One region of the Streptacidiphilus sp. BW17 genome, then DNA from elsewhere that is predicted to be linked to it. Evidence: predicted binding sites of a transcription regulator. Region 1 holds the regulator's gene; each other region holds the start of a gene.
The links. Region 1 encodes HspR, which represses chaperone genes until heat shock. Its sites were predicted from a motif close to TTGAGNNNNNNNNNCTCAA; they were not measured.

Region 1 (7,564 bases):
ACCGTGGCGCGGAGCTGTTCGTCGTCCCGGCGGCCTGGCCGGCCCGGCGCGCCGAGCACTGGTCGCTGCTGGCCCGCGCCCGCGCGGTGGAGGAGCAGGCCCTCGTCCTCGCCTGCAACACCGCGGGCACCCACGGGGGCGTCCCGCAGGCGGGCCGCAGCGTCGTGGTCGACCCGTGGGGTGCGGTCCTGGCGGAGGCCAACGGCGGCGAGTCCGGCAGCGCGGAGGAGGTGCTGACGGTCGACCTGGACCCGTCGGTCGTCGCCCGCACCCGCGAGGAGTTCCCGGTCCTGCGGGACCGTCAGAAGTGGTGACCGGCCACCAAGTGGCAGGAAGATGCCAGTGGGTTCAGTGATGCCACTGATGGCAGTGGTGGCAGATTGAACGGTGACTCACCGAGGTCGCCATGATGATCCACGCTCTCACCGGATTCTGGTTGGCCTGCGACCAACTATGCGGTAGATGTGATGAGTGCCTGACAAAACAGCGTCCCTCGAGACGCCTCTCCCCTCACAGGCGCGCTCTTCGCTGTGGCGCCATCGTGATTTCATGCTGCTCTGGGGCGGCGGTGCGGCCAGCGATCTCGGTTCGGCCGTGTCCACGCTGCTCATCCCGCTGCTGGCTGTTCAGAGTCTCGGAGCGACGACGTTCCAGGTGGCCATGCTGAGCCTGGCCCGCAGACTGCCCGCAGCGGTCTTCGCCCTGCCGGCGGGGGTCGTGGTGGACCGGCTGCGCAAACGGCGGTTGATGCTCTGGTGCCAGGTCCTCAGCGCGCTGGTCGTGGGCTCGGTGCCCGCCGTCGCGTTCGCCGGGCACGTCCAGCTGTGGCAGCTCTACGCCGTCACCGCCGTGGTGGGCAGCATCACCGTCTTCTTCAGCATCGCCGATGCCAGCTACCTGCCCAACGTGCTGACCCGCGAGCAACTCGTCGACGGCAACGGCAAGCTGAACGCCACCGAGACCGCCTCCGACGCGGCAGGCCCGGCGCTCGGTGCGCTGCTGGCCGGAGTGGTGACGGCCGCGCGGGCCGTCGCCGTGGACGGTGTCTCGTACGTGGTCGCCGCTGTCACACTGCTGCTGATGCGCTCGCCGGACCCCCGGCCCGAGCCGGACCGGACCCGGACCGCGCCCGTCAGCTTCCGCGTGGCGATGACCGAGGGCCTGCGCTTCGCCTGGCGTAACCCGGTGCTGCGGGCGATCACCTGCTGCACCGCGACGGCGAACCTGGGCATCGTCGCCGTGGGCAGCCTGGAGGTGGTCTACCTCGTCCGCGCACTGCACACCTCGGGCCCGCTCGTGGGTGTGGTGATCGGGACCGGCGTGCTGGGCGGGTTCGTCGGCAGTCTGCTGGCCAAGCCGCTGACCGCCCGGCTGGGCAACGCCCGGGCGATGTGGGTGTCGTTGATCGTCTGTGCCCCCTTCGCGCTGCTGATGCCGCTGGCGGGCCCCGGCGCGGGACTGATCCTCTACTCGCTCGGATGGGGCGTCTTCAACGCGGGCGGAGCCGTCTACCAGACCGCGCAGATGGCCTACCGGCAGTCGAGCATCCCCAGGGAGATCCTCGGCCGCGTCAACGCCGGTATCCGCTGGGTGATGTGGAGCACGATGCCGCTCGGCGCCCTGCTCGGCGGCACGGTGGGCACCTGGTTGGGGCTTCGCACCGCGCTCTGGGTCGCCACCGGCTTCCTCGCTGCGACGGGCCTGTGGCTGCTCGCCTCACCGCTGCGCGGCTGGCGGGACATTCCGGAGAGTCAGTCCCGCTGATCCGTACGGGCGTTGCGCTGGTTGCGCGTCGAGCGGATCAGGGAGAGCAGCTCGCGCGCCGGGCCCTTGGGCTTCGCGCCCTTGGGCCACACCGCGCGCAGGGGGCGCTCCAGCACCAGGTCGGCCACGGGCACGGCGACGAGCCGGCCTGCGGCCAGATCGTCGGCCACCGCGAGTTCGCTGACCACGGCGGGCCCCGCACCGCTGGTGGCCGCTGACTTGAGCGCTGTCGTCGACGCGAGCGTGAGCAGTGGCTCGGCCAGTCCGCCGACGGGGGCGAGGGCCGCGTCCAGCACCTCCCGGGTGCCGCTTCCGTGCTCGCGCAGGATCAGCCGGGTGCCGGCGACCTCGGCGGGAGAGAGCGGGCTGCGCCGTCGTGCCCACCGGTGTGCGGGGGCGACGAGCACCAGCAGGCGGTCGCGTGCGACGACCACGCCGTCCAGGCCCGTCGGGATCCGCACACCCTCGACGAAGCCGAGGTCCGCCTCCCCGTCGAGGATGTGCGCGGCCACCTCGGTGGAGTTCGCCGCGCGCAGGGTCACGGCCGTGCCGGGCAGCGCCGCGTGCAGGGCCAGCAGCCAGCCCGGCATCAGGTACTCGGCGACGGTCAGGCTCGCCGACACCCTCAGCCGTGCGTCCCGGCGTTCGCGCAGTGCGGAGATTCCGGCGTCCAGCGCCTGCGCCGCGCCCACGACCTGCGCCGCCCACTCGGCGACGAGCGCACCGGCCTCCGTGGGCCGGGAGCCGCGCGGGGAGCGTTCCAGCAGCGTGACGCCGATCTGCCGCTCCATCGCGGCGATCCGGGCCGAGGCCGCGGGCTGGGTGATGCCCAGCTCGGCCGCCGCCCGGCCGAGGCTTCCGAGCCGGACCACGGCCAGCAGCAACTCCAGCGCGCCGAGCTCCGGTACGTGCGAGGAGAGCGGGACGTTCGCCGGGCCTGGGGTCGAACTCATAGCACCAGCTTATGTCCCCATCGGAGAATGATCCCTACCGGCGGCGACGCGCCGGAACGACGGTGGACACATGACCCCCACCGCGCTCGCCCTGCCGCTCACCAGGCGATTCACCCAGCACCCCGTCACCCGTCACCCCGTCGTCGAAGCGGCCGGCCGTTTCGGCCCGAACTGGTACGCGGCGGTGATGGGCACCGCCATCGTCGCCAACGGCGCGCACGTCCTGCCGGGCGTCGGGTCCGCGGGCTGGGCGCAGGTGTGGGCGGAGGCGTTCTGGGCGCTGGGCTTCGCGGGCCTGGTGGCGCTGGCCGGTACGCGGCTCGTGGGCCGTCTGCACCACGCGCGGGTCCGGCCCCTGGACGACCCGTCCGTCGCGGTCTTCCTCGGCTGCCCGCCGATGGCGCTGATGGCCGTCGGCTTCGGTGCGCTGGGCGCGGGCGAGCCCCTGCTCGGACCCGGCCTGGCACTGGCGCTGGACGCGGTGCTGTGGACGCTGGGGACGGTCTACGGGATCTGGGCGGCCGGGACGGTCCTGTACCGGCTGGCCATGCACTATGACGTGGCCCGCGCGGACTCCGCGCCGACCTGGCTGCTGCCAGTGGTCGCGCCGATGGTCTCCGCGACGCTCGGCCCCGCGCTGATCCCCCATCTGCCGTCCGGGCAGGCGCAGTCGACCATGCTGCTCGCGTGCGTGGCGATGTTCGGCATCAGCCTCGTGGCGGTGCTGATGCTGCTGCCGACGCTCTTCGCCCGACTCGCCCACGAGGGGCCGCTGCCACCGGTGTTGATCCCCACGCTGTTCCTGGTGCTGGGCCCGCTCGGGCAGTCCGTCACGGCGGTGACCCAGTTCGCCGCGCACGGCCCGGCGGAGTTCGGCGGCGTCCTGGGCGGCTTCGCGCTGCTCTACGGCGTGCCGGTGTTCGGCTTCGCACTGCTGTGGCTGGCGATCGCGGGCGCGGCGACGGTCCACGGCCTGCGGAACGGGATGCCGTTCGCCATGACCTGGTGGGCGTACACCTTCCCGGTGGGCACCTGCGTCACCGGCGCCGCGGGCCTCTACGCCCGCACCGGTCTCGCCGCCTTCGCGGTCGCGGCGGTGGCGCTGTACGCGCTGCTGGTGTCGGCCTGGGCCGTGGCGGTGGTGCGCACGGCCCGATCGCTGCCGACGTTCCTGCGCGGCTGAGGTCAGGACGCCTCGGGGTAGGTGACCGAGGTGTCGGCCCAGTCGAGGGCGGCGATGATGGTGTGCCGCAGCTGGGCCTCGGTCCAGGTGGTGTCGAACTCGAGCGGCAGCACGGGGGACACCTCCTCGAGCGTCGAGATCATCGGGCTGTGTGCGACTGCCTTGTCGACCAGCAGCACGACGGGCTTGCGAAGCGCGGTGGCCCAGCCGAGCTCCATGCCGACACCGGCCGAGAGGGGCGAGCCGACATACGCGACGGCGAGGTCCGCGGACTGCATCGCCCGGAACGCCGAGGGGACGCGCATGCCTATACCGACACCGCGAGTGGCCCAGACGTCGTCGTGGTGCGTGCTGAACACGCTGACACCGGCGTCGAGCAGAGCCTCCCGCACCGAGGAGATTCTGCCGCGAAGCGCCAGGCTGAAGACACCGTCGGCGGGACCGGTGAGGCGGAGGGAAGGGGCAGCGAGGAAGACGCGCATGGTGCGGCGTGCGTCGGCCGCGAGCTCGGCGTCGGACAGCTCGGTCATCACGATCGGCTCCATCGACAAGGTTGACCGCGAAACGACAAGTCCCGTACGTTGCAGGATGAATGTCGCCCGGTCAGACAGGGATTCAGGTGCCGGCGCCGGCAACCCTTGGGGGGATGCTTCGATGGTGCTGGGAGGAACGTGTGAGAGTCCACGAGAGGCCTGTGGCATGAAGCTGTCGCGCACTGGCATGAGAAGGCGTCACTCGTCGCTGTCCCGTCGCTTCAACAGACCCAGCTGAGCTGCGCGGACGCCTGCCTCGAAGCGGCTTTCGGCGCCGAGCTCCTGCAGCAGGGTGGCGATGTGGCGTCGGCAGGTTCTCACCGACATGCCGAGCCGTCGGGCCACCACCTCGTCCTTGAGGCCTTGGGCGAGCAGTTCCAGCAGTGACCTCCTCAGGTCGTCGGAGGCGTTCTGGTAGCCGGGGCCTTCGTCGAGGAACGGGCTGGAGGTGATCCAGAACTGCTCGAACAGCGTGCAGAGGAACGAGATCAGCACCGGCTCGCGGACGACGAGCGCGCCCGGCATCTGATCGGCGTGGGTGCGCTTGGGGATGAACGCGATCTCGCGGTCGACGATGAAGAGGATGTCGGGCAGTTGGTCGGCGGTCCGTATCTCCGCCCCGGCCTCCACCATGGCGCTGACATAGGACCGCATGTGGAGCTGGGTCCTCGTGGTGTGCTGGTAGATCATCCGGAAGCGCACGCCACGTCGCGCGATGTTGAGGTCGAAGGGCAGGGACTGGAGCTGTGCGGTGCTGCGCTTGCCGCCGGGCTGGACGGTCATGAGGTCACGGGTGCACTTGGTGGCGGCATTGTTGATCAGCAGCTGGACCTCCGCGGGGTCCGAGATGATCTCCAGACCACCGCTCACCGGTCCCGAGATGGTCCGACCGAGGTAGGCCGGCATGAGCTGCAGCAGTTGCTCCCGGGTGCCCTCCGCGGCGGTCCGGTAGGCCCGGATCGCCTCCTCGTAGGGTTCCGCGAGCTTCGCGGCCGCCAGCTCCGGGTTGATCGGCCGTAGCCGTTGGTCGCTGGGGGAGATCGGCTGCAGCAGGAAGTGGGCCACGAGCTCGTCGCGCGCCTGCTCCAGGACATCCTTGTCGAGGCCGGTCGCCGCGGCGGCGTTGTCCCAGACGAACTCTCCGTCCATCAGGGCGCGCCGGTAGATCGCGACTGCCTCCGCGCTCAGAGCGTCGGGGAGCTCCGGGCTGCTCATCGAAGCTATGCCCACTTCATCCCGTTTCATCCTGTGGCCATTTCAGGTCTGGTCATTTGTTGCCACTATCGAATACTGACTGGTGCCAAATGCGTACCCCATTGTGGTGGATGGCCGCCCTCCGGTCGGCGGTCATCCATGGGATCGATCTTGTCCATCTGGTCGGGACGATCCCCGAGAGAGAGGAAATACTCCATGCGCGCGTCGCACCGTACGTTTTGGAGGGCCGCTCTCGCTGGAAGCGTTGCCATCGCGGCACTGATCATCGGCTCCGGCGCGGCGTCCGCTGACACGACTTGGGGCGGTAGTCAACCGTCCGCCGTTGTCGCACAGCAGTAAGAAGCTCCCCGGCCGATCCTCCTCGGCGACCGGGGTAAGCGACAACTGAGGGGCCGTGCCTCCCCGGACACGGCCCCTCAGTTGACGCATTTCTCGTGACATGTCCGCGTCAGCGGGTGTTCCCCTCGCCGCGGGGCTTGGGACGCCAGACGACGAGCGCCGAGCTCTGCTGGTACGGCACCAGGTCGCGGCGGTACGACGCGTGGACCGCCGCGGCTGCGGCCTCCGCCGCGCCCTGGAGTTCGGCGACGCGGGCCTGGAGCGCGGCGACCTGGTTCTCCAGCTCGATGATGCGCTTGATACCCGCGAGGTTGATGCCCTCCTCCTGGGAGAGCCGCTGGACCTCGCGGAGCTGCTCGATGTCGCGGGACGAGTAGCGCCGGCCGCGTCCGGCCGTGCGGTCGGGGGAGACCAGGCCGAGCCGGTCGTACTGACGCAGCGTCTGCGGGTGCAGACCGCTCAGCTCCGCCGCGACCGAGATGACGTAGACGGGGGTGTACTCCGTCAGTTGGTACGCCACCCGCGGGCCGCGTGCCGCTCCGCCGCCGACCGGGTTGGAGCCGACCGGGTTGCCGCCGACCGGGTTTCCTGGAGCCCCCATGCCGGGGCCTCCCACGCCGGGGGTTCCGCCGTCGTTGGTGCCGGGCATCTCACGCCTCCTCGGCTGCCTTGAACAGCGCCGCCCGCGGGTCGTCCGCGGCCGTCGCCTCGCGGTACTTCTCCAGTGCCGCCCTGGCCTCGCCCTCCATCTCCGGAGGGACCGCGACCTCGACGGTGACCAGCAGGTCGCCGCGGGTGCCGTCCTTGCGGACCGCGCCCTTGCCTCGGGCCCGCATGGTGCGGCCGTTGGCGGTGCCCGCCGGGATCTTCATGGTGACCGCCGGACCGCCGAGGGTCGGCACCCGGATCGTGCCACCCAGCGCCGCCTCAGGGAAGGAGACCGGCACGCTCACCGTCAGATTGTCGCCGCGTCGGCCGAAGACCGGGTGCGGGGTGACGTGGACCGTCACGTACAGGTCGCCCGCCGGGCCGCCGCGCTCGCCCTGGGCGCCCTTGCCCTTGAGCCGGATCCGCTGCTCCTCGCCGACCCCGGCCGGGATCCGCACCTGCATGGTCCGGGCCGACGTCGCGCGACCGCTGCCGTGGCAGACCTCGCACGGGTCGTCGACCAGCAGGCCGCGGCCCTTGCAGTCGCGGCAGGGCTCGCTCAGCGCGAAGCTGCCCTGGCCCCGGCTGATGTGGCCGGTGCCGACGCAGGTCGGGCAGACCCGAGGGGTGGTGCCGGCCTTGGCTCCGGTGCCCGCGCAGGCCTTGCACGGGGACTGGCTGGTCATCCGGATCGGGACCGTGGCGCCCTCGACCGCCTCGACGAAGCTCAGCGTGACCTCGGACTCGACGTCCGCGCCGCGCCTCGGCTGGGTGGTGGTGCCCCGACCGCGGCCGAAGAGGCCGCCGAAGAGGTCGCCGACCCCGCCGCCGAAGCTCCCGCCCTGGCCGCCCTGACCGGGCTGTGGGGCGCCGCCGAACAGGTCGCCCAGGTCGAAGTTGAACCCGCCCTGGCCCGCGCCGCCGCGGAA
Region 2 (7,564 bases), on a different contig from region 1:
CTCCTCGCGGAGATCCCCGTCGGCGAAGGTCCGCACGGGCTCTGCGTCTACCCGCAGCCCGGCCGGTACTCCTTGGGCCACACTGGCATCTTCCGCTGAGGGCCCCGGGCACACCGGACGCGGGTCAGCCGGCCTGCTCCATCTCGGCGCGGGCGGCAGCGATCTCCTCTGCGGAGATGGTCAGCGTCTCGTCCGGAGCCGGCTTCGGCTCGAGATCGGCCCGGCCGGAGGCGTCGCTGAGCTTGATCAGCAGGGCGACCATGATCCAGTTCGCCACGGTCGACGAACCACCCTGGGCGAGGAACGGCAGCGCCTTACCGGTCTGCGGGATCAGTCCGATGACACCACCGGTGACGACGAAGACCTGCAGCAGCAGGGCCGAGGCCAGACCGGCCGCGAGCAGCTTGCCGAACGGGTCGGTCAGCCGGACGGCGGTGCGCATGCCGCGCTGCGCCAGGAGCAGGTAGAGCACCAGCACGACCATGATCCCGGCGGTGCCGAGTTCCTCGCCGATCGTGGACAGGATCCAGTCGCTGCGGCCGGCGAAACCGATCAGCCAGGAGTCGCCCTTGCCCAGACCGGTGCCGAGCAGTCCGCCGTGTCCCAGGCTGAACAGCGACTCCGCGAGCTGCGGCGAGGAGCCCTGCGGCGGGGAGGGGTTGTAGTAGGCGAAGGGGTCGAGCCAGTTGGTGATGCGGTACTTGACGTGCGAGACCAGGGTTCCCGCCGCGACCGAGCCGCCCACGGCCATCAGCGCACCGAGGACGACCCATCCGGTCCGCTCGGTGGCCACGTAGAGCATGATGATGAAGGCACCGAAGAAGATCAGCGAGGTACCGAGGTCCGATTCGAAGACCAGGACGACCAGGCTGACCGCCCAGACGACCAGGATCGGACCCATGTTGCGCCCGCGCGGCAGTGCGATGCCCATGAACCTGCGGCCGACCAACGCGAGCGCGTCGCGGTTGGCCATCAGGTAGCTGGCGAAGAAGACGATCATGGTGAGCTTGGCGAACTCACCGGGCTGGACCTGGATCGGGCCGAGGATGACCCAGCGTCGGGCGCCGTAGGTGTCCGCGCCGAAGAAGGCGGGCGCGACCAGCGCGATCAGCGAGACCGCCATCAGCAGGTAGGTGTAGCGCGCGAGCATCCGGTGGTGCTTCACGAAGTAGATCACCGCGCCGAAGACCATGATCGCGATCGCGGTCCACATGATCTGGTTCGGCGCCATGGCCGTGGAGTTGTAGACCTTGATGTACGACGCGTCGAGCCGGTGGATCAGGACCAGGCCCAGCCCGGTCAGCACGACGGCTATCGGCAGGATCACCGGATCCGCGTAGGGCGCCCAGAACCGCACCATGACGTGCGCCAGCACCGCCAAGGCGCCCAGGCCCACGACCTGGAGCACGAAGCCGCTGGGCAGGGTGCCGTTCAGCCCCAGCTCGGCGGTGGCATCGGCGAAAGCACAGACGACGACCGCGAAGAGGAGCAGCATCAGCTCCAGGTTCCGCTTGCGTTTCGCTCCCGGTGCCACGGCTGCGCTCCGCGAGCTCCGTGCGCCCATCTTCTGCACCCACCCAACACTCTGCGACGTTCCGACTCCTGCGCTCCGCGCTCCTGGCTCGGAGAACCGTGGCATTGTCGCAGGTCTCGTTCGGAGGTGGGAACGCGCACGGGCCCGTTCCGGTTCTCTGGCGGGCAACACTGTGACGGAGTCGACGTCTGCCAGGGCCTCACCTTTGACGCGGTGGCGAACCATGCAGCACACAAGGGGCGCGGGGCTCCGCTGATATGCGGCCCCGCGCCCCTTGGTAGTTCGACTCCCTGCGGCAACAACAGCGCGTCACCGCCGTCAGGCGGCCAGCGGCTCCGGCTTGCTCAGCGACACGGCAGGCTCCAGCGCCAGATCCAGCACCTGACGGACGTCACCGACCGCGTGGACGGTGAGGCGCGCCAGGACCTCCGCCGGGACGTCGTCCAGGTCCGCCTCGTTGCGGGAGGGGATCAGGACCGTCGTGATCCCGGCCCGGTCCGCCGCCAGCAGCTTCTGCTTGACGCCGCCGATCGGCAGCACCCGCCCGGTCAGCGAGACCTCGCCGGTCATCGCGACATCCGGTCGGACCTTCCGCCCGGACAGCAGGGAGGCCAGGGCCGTGGTCATCGTCACACCCGCGCTCGGGCCGTCCTTCGGGACCGCGCCCGCAGGAACGTGGATGTGGACGCCGCGCTCACGCAACGTGGTGACCGGCAGTTCCAGCTCCGCTCCGCGCGAGCGCAGGAACGAGAGCGCGATCTGCGCGGACTCCTTCATCACCTCGCCGAGCTGGCCGGTGAGCTGCAGTCCGGTGCCGCCCGTCTCCGGGTCGGCCAGCGACGCCTCGACGAAGAGCACGTCGCCGCCCGCGCCGGTGACCGCCAGGCCCGTCGCCACGCCCGGCACCGCCGTGCGCCGCTCCTCCGGCTCCTGTGCGTGCTCCGGGGTGAACCGGGGACGGCCGATCAGGCCGCGCAGGTCCGCCTCGCCCACGGTGCGCGGCAGTTCCGCGCCCGCCTCGCCGAGCTCGTTCTGGGCCGCGACCTTGCGCAGGATCCGCCCGACCGCGCGCTCCAGCGTGCGGACGCCCGCCTCACGGGTGTACTCGGCGGCCAGCTTGCGCAGCGCGTCCTCGGCAAGGACGACCTCGTCAGCGCCCAGACCGGCACGCTCCAGCTGACGCGGGAGCAGGTGGTCACGGGCGATGACGACCTTCTCGTCCTCGGTGTAGCCGTCGAGCCGGACCAGCTCCATCCGGTCCAGCAGCGGCTCGGGGATCGCCTCCAGCACGTTGGCCGTGGCCAGGAAGACCACGTCCGACAGGTCGAGCTCGACCTCCAGGTAGTGGTCGCGGAAGGTGTGGTTCTGCGCCGGGTCCAGGACCTCGAGCAGCGCCGCCGCCGGGTCGCCCCGGTAGTCCGAGCCGACCTTGTCGATCTCGTCCAGCAGCACCACCGGGTTCATCGACCCGGCCTCCTTGATCGCCCGCACGATGCGGCCCGGCAGCGCGCCGACGTAGGTACGCCGGTGGCCGCGGATCTCCGCCTCGTCACGGACACCGCCGAGCGCGACCCGGACGAACTCGCGTCCCATCGCCCGCGCCACGGACTCGCCCAGCGAGGTCTTGCCCACACCGGGCGGACCGACCAGCGCCAGCACCGCTCCCCCGCGACGCCCGCCGACCAGGCCGAGCCCACGGTCCGAGCGCCGCTTGCGCACGGCCAGGTACTCGACGATCCGCTCCTTGACGTCGTCGAGGCCGAAGTGGTCCGCGTCCAGCACGGCACGCGCTCCGGCGATGTCGTAGGCGTCCTCGGTGCGGTCGTTCCAGGGCAGCTCAAGGACGGTGTCCAGCCAGGTGCGGATCCAGCTGCCCTCGGGCGAGGCGTCGCTGGAACGCTCCAGCTTCTCGACCTCCTTGAGCGCGGCCTCACGGACCTTCTCGGGCAGGTCGGCGGCCTGCACGCGGGCGCGGTAGTCCTCCTCCTCGGAGTCCGGCTCGCCGTTGAGGTCGGACAGCTCCTTGCGGACGGCCTCCAGCTGGCGGCGGAGCAGGAACTCCTTCTGCTGCCTCTCCATGCCCTCCTGGACGTCCTTGCTGATGGTCTCCTGGACCTCCGCCTCGGCGAGGTGGTCCTTGAGCAACTGCAGCGCGTAGCCGAGCCGGGCCACCGGGTCCAGCTCCTCCAGGACGCGCAGCTTCTGCTCGGTGGTGACGAAGGGCGCGTAGCCGATGTTGTCGGCCAGCTCGGAGACGCCCTCGATCTGCGCGAACCGGTCCACGACCTGCCACGCGCCGCGCTTCTGCAACCACGTCGTGGTCAGCGCCTTGTACTCCTTGACGGTCTCCGCGATCGCGCCCGGCAGCGGCGACGGCACCTCGGGCTCGTCGGCCGGCACCGCCTCCACCCAGAGGGCGGCGCCCGGGCCCGTCGTGCCCGTGCCGATGCGGACCCGGCGCACACCGCGGACGAGCGCGGCCGGGTCGCCGTCGGCCAAGCGGCCGACCTGCTCCACCGTCGCCAGCGTGCCGATCGCGCCGTAGGCGCCGTCGACGCGCGGCACCAGCAGCACCCGCGCCTTGCGGGCGCCCGCCACCGTACGGATTCCCGGCGCGTGCGCACCGGTCTCCCGGACCGCCGCCTGCGCGGCCTCCACGGCGGCACGGACATCCTGGTCGGACAGGTCGAGCGGGACGACCATGCCAGGGAGGACCGCATCGTCGTCGAGCGGCAGCACCGGCAGGGTGAGCGTTCCTGAAGTCGAAGCCATGATCTCTCCACGGTCATGCAAGTTGAGTTACCTGCACTAAAGGTTCATGACCCCACTATTGTTCCCCGGCGCATGTTCGCTCTGAGCGATCAGGCGTATCGGGCACGATAGGACCCATGTCCACGCATCACCACGACGCCGCGCACCCCGAGCACGCCGGCCCCGACGAAACGCCGGAACTGCTCGACCGCCGCGAGGGCCCGTTCGGCGAGGTCGCCCTGCGCCGCCGCGGCGCGGATTTCGAGATCATCGCCAACGGCACCTTCCTGATGGACACCTCCGACGGGCGCTCCGAGCGCCTCCTCATCAGCGCCGCCCTGGACGCCCTGGATTCCCCACGCGGGGCACACGTGCTGATCGGCGGACTGGGCGTCGGCTTCTCGCTCGCCGAGGCCGCGCAGGACAAGCGCCCGGGCCGGATCACCGTGGTGGAGCGGGAGAAGGCGATCATCGACTGGCACACGCAGGGTGACGCCCCGCTGGCGCCGTTCGCCGGAACAGGTCACACCGATCCGCGTATCGAGATCGTCAACGCCGACCTGCTGGACCACCTGCGCACCACCGAGCACCGGTACGACGCGCTCTGCCTCGACATCGACAACGGTCCCGACTGGACCGTCACCGAATCCAACGACTCCCTCTACAGCGAGGCCGGCCTGGACCTTCTTGAGCAAACACTTGCTGATGAAGGTGTGCTCGCGGTGTGGAGCGCGGCACATTCGCGCACCTTCGAAGCACGTCTTCGCGCCCGATTTGCCCGAATCGAAGTCATCGAAATCCCGGTACAGGTGGAACGAGGCGTTCCTGATGTCGTGTACCTGTCCTCGCGCGTCTAGTTAACGCACGGTATGGTCCTTGCCCGTGCCACCCCTCGAAGGGTCGGTTTATCCGACGACGGCCTGCCACAGCGGGCCCAGGGTCCGTACGCTGCGAGCAGTGGCGGACTGAGCGAGTCGGGGGTGGGGCACCGTACCGAAGACGACCCGGCGGCCCGAGATTCAGTTCGGGCCGGAGAACGCGAGGCCCTGGGGGCGGTGGCGTGACCGTGACGGATGTACAGCAGCAGACCAACAACGGGCTGGGTAACCAGCGCCGAGTGCTGGTAGTCGAGGACGAGCCGACGATCGCCGAGTCGATCGCGGCCAGACTCGGCGCCGAGGGCTTCCGCGTCGCGGTCTCCCACGACGGGCCGACGGCGGTCGACTGCTTCCAGACCTGGCAGCCCGACCTGGTCGTGCTGGATGTGATGCTGCCCGGCTTCGACGGGCTGGAGGTCTGCCGCCGGATCCAGGCGCAGCGCCCGGTCCCGGTGCTCATGCTCACCGCACGTGACGACGAGACGGACCTGCTGGTCGGCCTCGGCGTCGGTGCGGACGACTACATGACGAAGCCGTTCTCCATGCGCGAGCTGGCGGCCCGCGTCAACGTGCTGCTGCGCCGCATCGAGCGCGCCCAGCTGGCCGCGCGGACGCCGATGGGCGGCACGCTGCGCCTCGGCGAACTGGAGATCGACCACGTCCAGCGTCGGGTCCGGGTCACCGGCGAGGATGTGCACCTGACCCCGACCGAGTTCGACCTGCTGGCCTGCCTGGCCCAGCAGCCGCGCGCGGTGCTCACCCGGGAGCAGCTGCTGGCCGAGGTCTGGGACTGGACCGACGCGTCCGGCACCCGCACCGTCGACAGCCACGTCAAGGCGCTGCGCCGGAAGATCGGCGCCAACTGGATCCGCACCGTCCACGGCGTCGGCTACGCGCTGGAGTCCCCCGCACCGTGAGCAGGAGTGTTCCCGCACGTCGGCGCGAACTCCCGCACCAGCCCCCGCAGCCACCGAAGGCGGCGGGAGGCCGGGACGCGCACGCCAGCCGCGCGGAGCGCTTCTGGGCCGGGCTGCGCCCGTTCGACCCGCTCCGCTCGGTCAAGGCCAAGCTGAACGTGCTGGTCCTGGCCTCGGTCTGCATCTCCACGCTGATGGTGGTGCTGGCGCTGAACTCCTCCACCCAGATCCGGGTGGTGATGATCTTCTCGGTGATCGCCTCGCTGCTGATCACCCAGCTGCTCGCCCACGGCATGACCGCCGGGCTGCGCGAGATGACCGCCGCCGCGCGGGCGATGGCCGCCGGCGACTACACCCGCCGGGTGCACACCCGCTCCCTGGACGAGGTCGGCGAGCTCGCCCACGCCTTCAACACCATGGCCGACGACCTGGACGCGGCCGACCGCCAGCGCCGCGAGCTGATCGCCAACGTCTCCCACGAACTGCGCACCCCGATAGCCGCACTGCGCGCCGTGCTGGAGAACGTCGTCGACGGCGTGGTGGAGCCGAAACCGGCCACCATGGCCGCCGCGCTGGAGCAGACCGAGCGGCTGGGCCGCCTGGTCTCCCATCTGCTGGACCTGTCCAAGCTCGCCGACGGGGTGGACGCGCTGGAGCTGCGCGGCTTCGACGTCGAGCCGTTCCTGGCCGGGGTGCTGCGCGGGCTGACCGTTGACGGCTCCGTCTCCGGCGGCGCGAGCAAACGCCGCACCGACGTCTCGCTGCGCCTGGACGTCGCCGACGGGCTCACCGCGCACGCGGACCCGGAGCGCCTGCACCAGGTCGTCGCCAATCTGGTCGACAACGCCTGCCGGCACAGCCCACAGGACGGCACGGTCACCGTACGGGCCCGCTCGGCCGGTTCCGGCGGCCTGGTCGTCGACGTCGCGGACGAGGGCCCCGGCATCGCCCCCGAGGACCGGACCCGGGTCTTCGAGCGCTTCGGCCGCGGCAGCTCGGCCACCGCGCAGGGGCCCGGCGCGGACGGCGGCACCGGTCTCGGTCTGGCCATCGCCCGCTGGGCGGTCGAACTGCACCGCGGCGCCATCGCCGTCGCCGACTCACCGAAGGGCTGTCTGATCCGCGTCGAGCTCCCCGGCCCGCGCCGCGAGCCGCGCGAGGGGCGCGACCTGCGCGATCCCTGGGAACCGGCGATCCTCCCGCACATGCACCCGTGAGCCGAAAGTATGCCCGATTCGCCGGGTTTCGACCGCACGAACAGCCTCTCGTTCTCCCCAACCGCGCCCGACTTCTAACCTCTCGTTTCGGCCATTGTTTGCGGCCGGACTGTGATCTGGGCGACGCTTGCCGTGCGGGACCTGCGCGGACGTGCGGCGGAGGCGTAGCCTTACTACCCGCTGTCCACCATCCACACGGAAGCGGAAGAGGGCGGTTGCCGCCGTGTCTCCACAGTCCCCACACACCAGCTCACCTGCCACCTCGGC
Region 3 (7,564 bases), on a different contig from region 1:
CCAGCCAGTCGCTCCAGCTGAGGTTGAACGCCGCGTAGCCGTTGTCACCGGCCGCCTTGCCGCGCGGGGAGCCGGAGATGGTGACCGGGTCGCCCACCTCGACGTAGTTGTAGTACCACTCCGCGTCGCTCAGCGACAGGTGGACGCAGCCGTGCGAGCCGTAGCTGTGGCCCGGGTACGGGTCGCCCGTGGAGTAGTGGACGTAGGTGCCGGAGAACGTCAGGTGGACGTCCCAGGGCAGCGTCAGGTCGTAGTAGTTCGGGTTGCTCTTGTCGCAGGTGATGCCGACGCTGCAGGAGGTCATCCGGACCTCGGGCTGCTTGTCGATCACGGCCATGGTGCCGTCCCAGGACGGGAAGTCCGGGCTGCCCGCGTCGATCGGCATGGTCTTGACCAGCTGGCCGTTGCGGTAGACCTTCATCGAGTGGCCGGGGACGCTGACCTGCGTCTCGGTGTCCGCCCCGATGGTGAAGCTGTGGTGGTAGTTGTGGGTGCCCCAACGACCGTTGCCGTCACCGACGTTGTCGAGGTCGGCGTTGATCGAGACGTGGGTGCCCGACGGCCAGTAGCTCTGCGGCCGGAAGTCCACGCGGGTGTCGCTGTACCAGTGCCAGGCGCCGACGATCGGCGTCGACGAGGTCACCTTCAGCGCCTGCTCGACGGCCTTGCGGGCGGAGCTGGCGACCGGGTTGGAGAAGACCACGGATATGGGCATCGCCACGCCGACCTGGGCCCCGTCGACCGGGGATATGGAGTCCAGCTCGAGCGGCGGCCCGGCCGGGTGCGTCGGCGACGGGCTGGTAGTCGGCTTGGCCGGCTTGCTCGCACTCGCACTCGCGCCGGCCACCGGCGAGGTTGACGTCCCCTTGGACGCCGCAGCGGAGGCGTTGCCCCCGCAGCCACTCGCTCCGGCCAGCACGGCGCCGGCCAACAGCGCCATACCAATGGTGTTCTTGATCCGCCCCACGCGTCCCACGCCACCTGCTCCGCTCACGCCACATCGTCACCGGACGTCCCGACACGTCCTCAGACTTCGAACCCTACGCAAGCGGTTGCAGGCAGCATGTAAAGCAAAGGTCAAGATTAGGACTCGGTGCTGTTTCCATCGTTGTCGCCGGGCTTCTCGCCATCGGCGGCACCGTCCCCGTCGACCTCCTTGACCAGGCCGAGGCGCTCGCTGATCCACTGGTTGAAGGTGACCGAGGCCTGGACCCAGTTGACGACCATGGCCGCGAAGTAGTTGATGTTCACGCCCATGCCGACGATCATCTGCGCCTCGCCGACCACGCGGAGCACACCGTCGTCCTGGGTGGCCGTGTAGACCTTGGGCCACAGCGTCTCGCGGTTCCACTCGTCCAGCGCCTCGAGCAGCTCCGGCTTGGCGCCGAGGTCGTGGGCGTGGTTGTAGAAGGCGCGGACCGCGAAGAGCTCCTTCTGCTCGCCGCGGAACATGAAGTAGACCTGGAACTCCTCCCAGGGCGCGACGACGTCGCCCTCGGCGTCCACACCGTGCTTGAGCTCCATCTGGTCCAGCAGCTGCTTGACCAGTTCGGCGTCCGGAATGACGACCGGCGGCGGCCCCTGCTGCGGCTGGGGCTGCGGGTTCGGCCCGCCGAAGTTGGGAATGGCGGACGGGTCGATGCTCACGAGAGAGGTTCCCTTCGGGTTACGGCTTGCCGGTCTTCATCCTGCCTCACCCGGGGGTGCAGCGCCCAGTGTCGTCGCCCCCTCGGAAGGGGGTCTTACCGTGCCGCGCATTGCCACAGCACAAGAGTGCTCCACCGCTGCTTCCAGGTGCTCCACACAGGGCGAGGGCCCGCACACGGGACGTGTGCGGACCCTGGCTCGGTTACCGGTCGGACGGTCCGACGGTCAGGCCTCCTTGCGGGCGACCGTCAGCTCGTCCGCGCCCTCGTCGGCGTCGACCAGGACGGTGTCGCCGTCCCGGACGTCGCCCGCGAGGATCGCGCGGGCCAGCTTGTCGCCGATCGCCGACTGGACCAGGCGGCGCAGCGGGCGGGCGCCGTACGCCGGGTCGTAGCCGGTGATCGCCAGCCAGTCGCGGGCCGCGGCGGAGACGTCCAGCGTGAGCCGGCGCTCCTCCAGACGACGGCTGAGCGCCTGGACCTGAAGGTCGACGATCCGAGTCAACTCCTCGGCCCCGAGCGGGTCGAAGACCACGATGTCGTCGAGCCGGTTGAGGAACTCCGGCTTGAACGCGGTCCGCACCGTCTCCAGCACCCGGTCCTTCTTGACCGCGTCGTCCAGGGACGGGTCGACCAGGTACTGCGAGCCGAGGTTGGAGGTCAGGATCAGGATGGTGTTGCGGAAGTCCACCGTCCGCCCCTGACCGTCCGTCAGACGGCCGTCGTCCAGCACCTGGAGGAGGATGTCGAAGATCTCGGGGTGGGCCTTCTCCACCTCGTCCAGCAGCACCACCGCGTACGGACGGCGGCGGACCGCCTCGGTGAGCTGGCCGCCCTCCTCGTAGCCGACGTAGCCGGGAGGGGCGCCGACCAGCCGGGCGACGCTGTGCTTCTCGCTGTACTCGCTCATGTCGATGCGGACCATGGCCCGCTCGTCGTCGAAGAGGAAGTCGGCGAGCGCCTTGGCCAGTTCGGTCTTGCCGACGCCGGTCGGGCCGAGGAAGAGGAACGAGCCGGTCGGCCGGTCCGGGTCGGCGACGCCGGAGCGGGAGCGCCGGACCGCGTCGGAGACGGCCCGGACGGCGGCGGACTGACCGACCAGGCGGCGGCCGAGCTCCTCCTCCATCCGCAGCAGCTTCGTCGTCTCGCCCTCCAGCAGCCGTCCGGCCGGAATGCCCGTCCAGGACGCCACGACGTCGGCGACGTCGTCCTGGCCGACCTCCTCCTTGACCATGGACGAGGTGGTGGACTCGGTGCGCGCCGCGTCCTGCGCCTCGGCCAGCTCCTGCTCGGCTGCGGGGATGTCCGCGTACATCAGCCGGGAGGCGGTCGTGAAGTCGCCGTCGCGCTGGGCGCGTTCTGCCTGGCCGCGCAGGCCGTCGAGGCGCTCCTTCAGCTCGCCGACCTTGTTGAGGCTGCCCTTCTCCTGTTGCCAGCGGGCGGTCAGCGCGCCCAACTGCTCCTGCTTGTCCGCGAGATCACGGCGCAGTCGCTCCAACCGCGCGACGGAGGCGGCGTCGGACTCCTTGGAGAGCGCCATCTCCTCCATCCGCAACCGGTCGACGGCGCGCTGGAGTTCGTCGATCTCGACCGGGGACGAGTCGATCTCCATCCGCAGCCGGGACGCGGCCTCGTCGACGAGGTCGATGGCCTTGTCCGGCAGGAACCGGGAGGTGATGTAGCGGTTGGACAGCGACGCGGCGGCGACCAGGGCCGCGTCCGCGATCTGCACCTTGTGGTGCGCCTCGTAACGTCCCTTGAGCCCGCGGAGGATCGCGATGGTGTCCTCCACGCTCGGCTCGCCGACCAGCACCTGCTGGAACCGGCGCTCCAGCGCGGCGTCCTTCTCGATCCGCTCGCGGTACTCGTCCAGCGTGGTCGCGCCGACCATGCGCAGCTCGCCGCGGGCCAGCATCGGCTTGAGCATGTTGCCCGCGTCCATCGCGGAGTCGCCGCCCGCACCCGCGCCGACGAGCGTGTGCAGCTCGTCGATGAAGGTGATGACCTGGCCCTCGCTGGCCTTGATGTCGCTCAGGACGGCCTTGAGTCGCTCCTCGAACTCACCGCGGTACTTGGCGCCGGCCACCATCGCGCCCAGGTCGAGCGCGACCAGGCGCTTGCCGCGCAGCGACTCGGGCACGTCGCCCGCGACGATGCGCTGGGCCAGCCCCTCGACGACGGCGGTCTTGCCGACGCCGGGCTCGCCGATCAGCACCGGGTTGTTCTTGGTCCGGCGGGACAGCACCTGGACCACGCGGCGGATCTCCTGGTCCCGGCCGATGACCGGGTCCAGCTTGCCGTCGCGGGCGGCCTGGGTGAGGTCGGTGCCGTACTTCTCCAGTGCCTTGTAGCTGCCCTCCGGGTCCGCGGAGGTGACCCTGGCGCTGCCGCGGACCTCCTTGAACGCGTCCAGCAGCGCCTTGGCGGTGGCGCCCTCGGCCTTGAGCGCGTCGGCGGCCGGGCCGCCCTCGGCGGCGAGGCCGACCATCAGGTGCTCGGTCGAGACGTACTGGTCGTCCAGCTCGGCGGCGCGGGCCGCGGCCTCGTTGAGCACCGCGACCGTCGGCCGACCGAGCTGCGGCGCGGCGACCGTCGACCCCTGGGCGCTGGGCAGCGCCTGCACGAGCCGCTCCGTCGCGGCGCGCAGCCGCACCGGGTCGGCCCCGACGGCCTCCAGCAGCGGGCGGGCGATCCCCTCGGGCTGCTCCAGCAGGGCCAGCAGGACGTGGACGGGCATCACGTCCGGGTTGCCCGCGCCCGACGCCTGCCGGATCGCCGCGGAGAGTGCCTCCTGGGCCTTGGTGGTGAGCTTGCTGGCGTCCACGTGTGTTCGGTCCTCCTCCGACCCGCGCCGATGTCTGCCGTATCCAGCATGACATAAGTTGAGTCTATTCCACTCAAGGTTATGGAAGGCAGTGCTGTCAGCCGAGGCCAGGGGTGTGAACCCCGCCCCTCAGTGGTGCTCTTCGGCGTCCAGGTGCTCGACGCAGACGGCGATGCTGAGCAGCAGCGGGACGTCCTCGCCGTCGGCGACGTCGATCGCGTAGTGGTCGCGGACGCTGAACCAGCTCTTGCTGACGACCGCGACCCGGCGGCCGTCCTGCTCCAGACGGAACTCGTGGTCGGTGAAGTTGCCGACGATCTCGATCTCGCCGCCGCCGACCGAGCCGTCCAGCTCGGCGAGGTACTTGTCGTGGAAGACGGTGAGCAGCTTCTTCTTCACCGTGGCGAGCTTTCCGCCGTGGTGCTGCTCGACGACCATCGCGTCGCGGACCGAGAGCATCTTCTTCTTGATCACGGCCACCACCTCGCCCGTGTGATGGTCCTTCAGCTCGAAGGTCTCGCGGACGCGGAGCGCCTTGCCGTCGACGAGGTAGGCCTTCTCGCCGTGCTCGGTGGTGATCCAGTGGTCGTCGCCGAAGCCGAAGATCCGCTCGCGCATCAGGAACTTCATGGTGCGTTTCCCCTCACTGGTCCTCAGATCGGCGTCCCGGTCGGAGTTCCGACCGGCGTCCGTGCCGACCGGACGTCAGCGCCCATGCTTCCATCCGTCCGCAAACGACGCGCCCAGCGTGAATCTGCGATCGCTATTCGCAGTAATAGACTGCACTGCGTCAGTGCGTTCAGTGCGTTCAGTGCGTTCGCATGGAGCCCTGGTGGCGTGGAGGAGGACAACCCGATGTCAGACAAGCCCGCACACCCCGCACGCCCTGCCGTCTGGCAACGCCCCGAACGCGGCGCCCGCGGCCCCGCGCCCGAGCGCAGCCGTCCCCAGATCACCGCCGCGGCCGTGGAGTTGGCCGACGCCGAGGGCCTCGCCGCCGTCTCGATGCGGGCCATCGCCCACCTCCTGGGCACCGGCCCGGCGTCGCTCTACCGCTACGTCGCGAGCCGCGACGACCTGCTCGACCTGATGGCCGACACGGTGGCTGGCGAGATCGACCTCTCCGCAGCGCCCACCGGCGACTGGATCGACGACCTCAGCGGACTCGCCGTCCAGTCCAAGGCCGTCTACCTGCGGCACCCCTGGATGCTCGACCTGGCCGCCCAGCGGGGCCAGGTCCTCGGCCCGCGCGCGATCGACTACCTGGACCACGCGCTGGCCGTGCTGGCCCCCGCCCCCGGCGACGGCCGCGCCAAGCTGGAAGCGATCGGCCTGGTCGGCGGCCTCGCCTCGCTCTTCGCCCGCCAGGAGCTCCTCGCCGCCTCCCCGGGCTCCGGCGCGGCCCCCGCACCGTCGGCGCAGGGCGCCTACCTGGCCTCCGTCGCAGCGGAGGGCCGCCACCCGCACCTGCTCGCCGTCCTGACGGCGGCCGGTCCGCCCCCGGTCGACAGCCCGGCCGAGCGCGACGCGCTCTTCCGCAAGATGCTGCGACGGGTGCTGCCGGGCCTGCTCAGCTGACCGGGCCCGTGCTCCGCGGCCGTCGGCATTCCGGGGTCGGTCGCGTTCCGGGGCCGGTCAGCCGGAGATCCGGCCGACCTGCTGCTTGATCAGCGCCTCCGCCGCCGCCTTGTCCGGCGTGGCAGGCGCGAAGGTGATGACGTAGACGAGCGTGCGGCCGACCCGGGCGGCCTCCTTGACCCACGCGTTGCCCTGGGAGTCCAGCGTCGGGTTGGACATGCCCATCCCGTTCACGGCGGTGTCCTGATAGCTGACCCCTGACGACGCTTCCTCCTTCCAGCTGTTGCTCAGCCCCAGGTACATGCTCTGAGCGCCGCTGTCCGTACTGAAGTCGACGAGCCAGACCTCGGCCTGGGAGCCGTCCGCGGTGAACCAACCGTGCCGGGCCGCGCCGGTGAAGCCACGGCGCTGCACGATCGGGGTCTCCTGCGCCTGGGCACTCGCCAGGTAGAAGCTGCCGATGAAGTCGCTCAGGCCGAACGCGCCGGTCTTGTTCTGGGTCCAGGGCCGGGCTCCGGAGGGGTAGGGGACCATGTCGCCCAGCAACGCCCGCGCGTCCGCAGTTCCCGCGGCCGAGCTGCCGCTCGAGGTGCCGGTCGCGTTCGCGCCCGGGGTAGACGTCGCCGCGGACGTTCCAGGTCCTCCGGACCCTCCAGACCCTCCGGACCCAAAGCTGATCACGGAGCACCCCGTCAACGAGCCCGCCAGGGCGAGCCCGGCAACGGCACGGAGAAGACGGCTGCAGTTCATGAGGCCCCCACGGACGAAGTCGGTCGATCAGCTCGATCAGGGGGTCACCATGGCCGACCGCGCGCGCCTGACCTCGGCATCCCCGTCCTTCACAACCTTTCGCAACGGAACCGAGAGCAGGCGGCGACAGTTCCGACACCTGCCCTCACCTGCCACGTCGCCCAACCCACCGTCCGGGGGTACGTTCAACCCCAACCCGGCTCGGAGCCGGAGCGGAAAGGACGGACCGCCCCATGCGCAGCCTCGACCTGCACCCCATCTTCCGCAACAACCGCGACATCGAACTGACTCTCCGTCAGTTTCTCTTCACCGCCGCGCAGTCCGGCGACCCCGTCGCCGAGATCATCCCGGGCAAAGGCTCCGGGCAACTCAAACGCCGCGTCCTGGCCTTCCTCGACCAGAAGCACATCCGCAAGCTCTACACCCGCCACGAGCCCGACCCGAAGAACCCGGGACGGATCCTCGTCCACTTCCGGGAGTGAGCGGTTGTTAGAGGCCGCCGCCGGCCGCACCAATCGAGGCCACCGCGCCCACCCGCATCCCGAAGGCCGCCGAAAAGCCCGTCCGACGCCGAAGCCATTCGACCAACCCACATGCGCCCGCCATCGCCTCATCAGACAGCAGGCCGACGCCTCGGCCGACTCCCCACGGGCACGACCGTCCGCAGCTGCTCGAACGCTCGCGCGAGAGTAGAACGCAAGATCCGCAAGCACGCACCGCATTTTGGGACTGGGGCCTCCAAGCTGAGGCTCGCCGACTTCCCCTG

Region 2: a site for HspR is predicted at 4,329-4,347, ahead of lon (endopeptidase La). Genes of this name have one in related genera too.
Region 3: a site for HspR is predicted at 4,529-4,547, ahead of clpB (ATP-dependent chaperone ClpB). Genes of this name have one in related genera too.

What each region holds. Positions count from the first base shown of each region.
Region 1 is NZ_JBGCCR010000001.1:434,366-441,929, forward strand. It holds gene ABH940_RS01925 (carbon-nitrogen family hydrolase) at 1-314, shown strand, start outside; gene ABH940_RS01930 (MFS transporter) at 472-1,764, shown strand; gene ABH940_RS01935 (LysR family transcriptional regulator) at 1,752-2,717, opposite strand; gene ABH940_RS01940 (C4-dicarboxylate ABC transporter) at 2,788-3,900, shown strand; gene ABH940_RS01945 (hypothetical protein) at 3,903-4,430, opposite strand; gene ABH940_RS01950 (LuxR C-terminal-related transcriptional regulator) at 4,632-5,648, opposite strand; gene ABH940_RS01955 (heat shock protein transcriptional repressor HspR) at 6,097-6,588, opposite strand; partial or broken gene dnaJ (molecular chaperone DnaJ) at 6,638-7,564, opposite strand, start outside.
Region 2 is NZ_JBGCCR010000003.1:371,940-379,503, reverse strand. It holds gene ABH940_RS05740 (hypothetical protein) at 1-99, shown strand, start outside; gene ABH940_RS05735 (FtsW/RodA/SpoVE family cell cycle protein) at 125-1,564, opposite strand; gene lon (endopeptidase La) at 1,853-4,306, opposite strand; gene ABH940_RS05725 (spermidine synthase) at 4,423-5,142, shown strand; gene ABH940_RS05720 (response regulator transcription factor) at 5,352-6,080, shown strand; gene ABH940_RS05715 (sensor histidine kinase) at 6,077-7,297, shown strand; gene ABH940_RS05710 (multifunctional oxoglutarate decarboxylase/oxoglutarate dehydrogenase thiamine pyrophosphate-binding subunit/dihydrolipoyllysine-residue succinyltransferase subunit) at 7,521-7,564, shown strand, end outside.
Region 3 is NZ_JBGCCR010000040.1:38,711-46,274, forward strand. It holds gene ABH940_RS32605 (Ig-like domain-containing protein) at 1-967, opposite strand, end outside; gene ABH940_RS32610 (YbjN domain-containing protein) at 1,084-1,647, opposite strand; gene clpB (ATP-dependent chaperone ClpB) at 1,873-4,470, opposite strand; gene ABH940_RS32620 (LURP-one-related/scramblase family protein) at 4,600-5,100, opposite strand; gene ABH940_RS32625 (TetR/AcrR family transcriptional regulator) at 5,326-6,048, shown strand; gene ABH940_RS32630 (hypothetical protein) at 6,106-6,582, opposite strand; gene ABH940_RS32635 (Smr/MutS family protein) at 7,032-7,280, shown strand.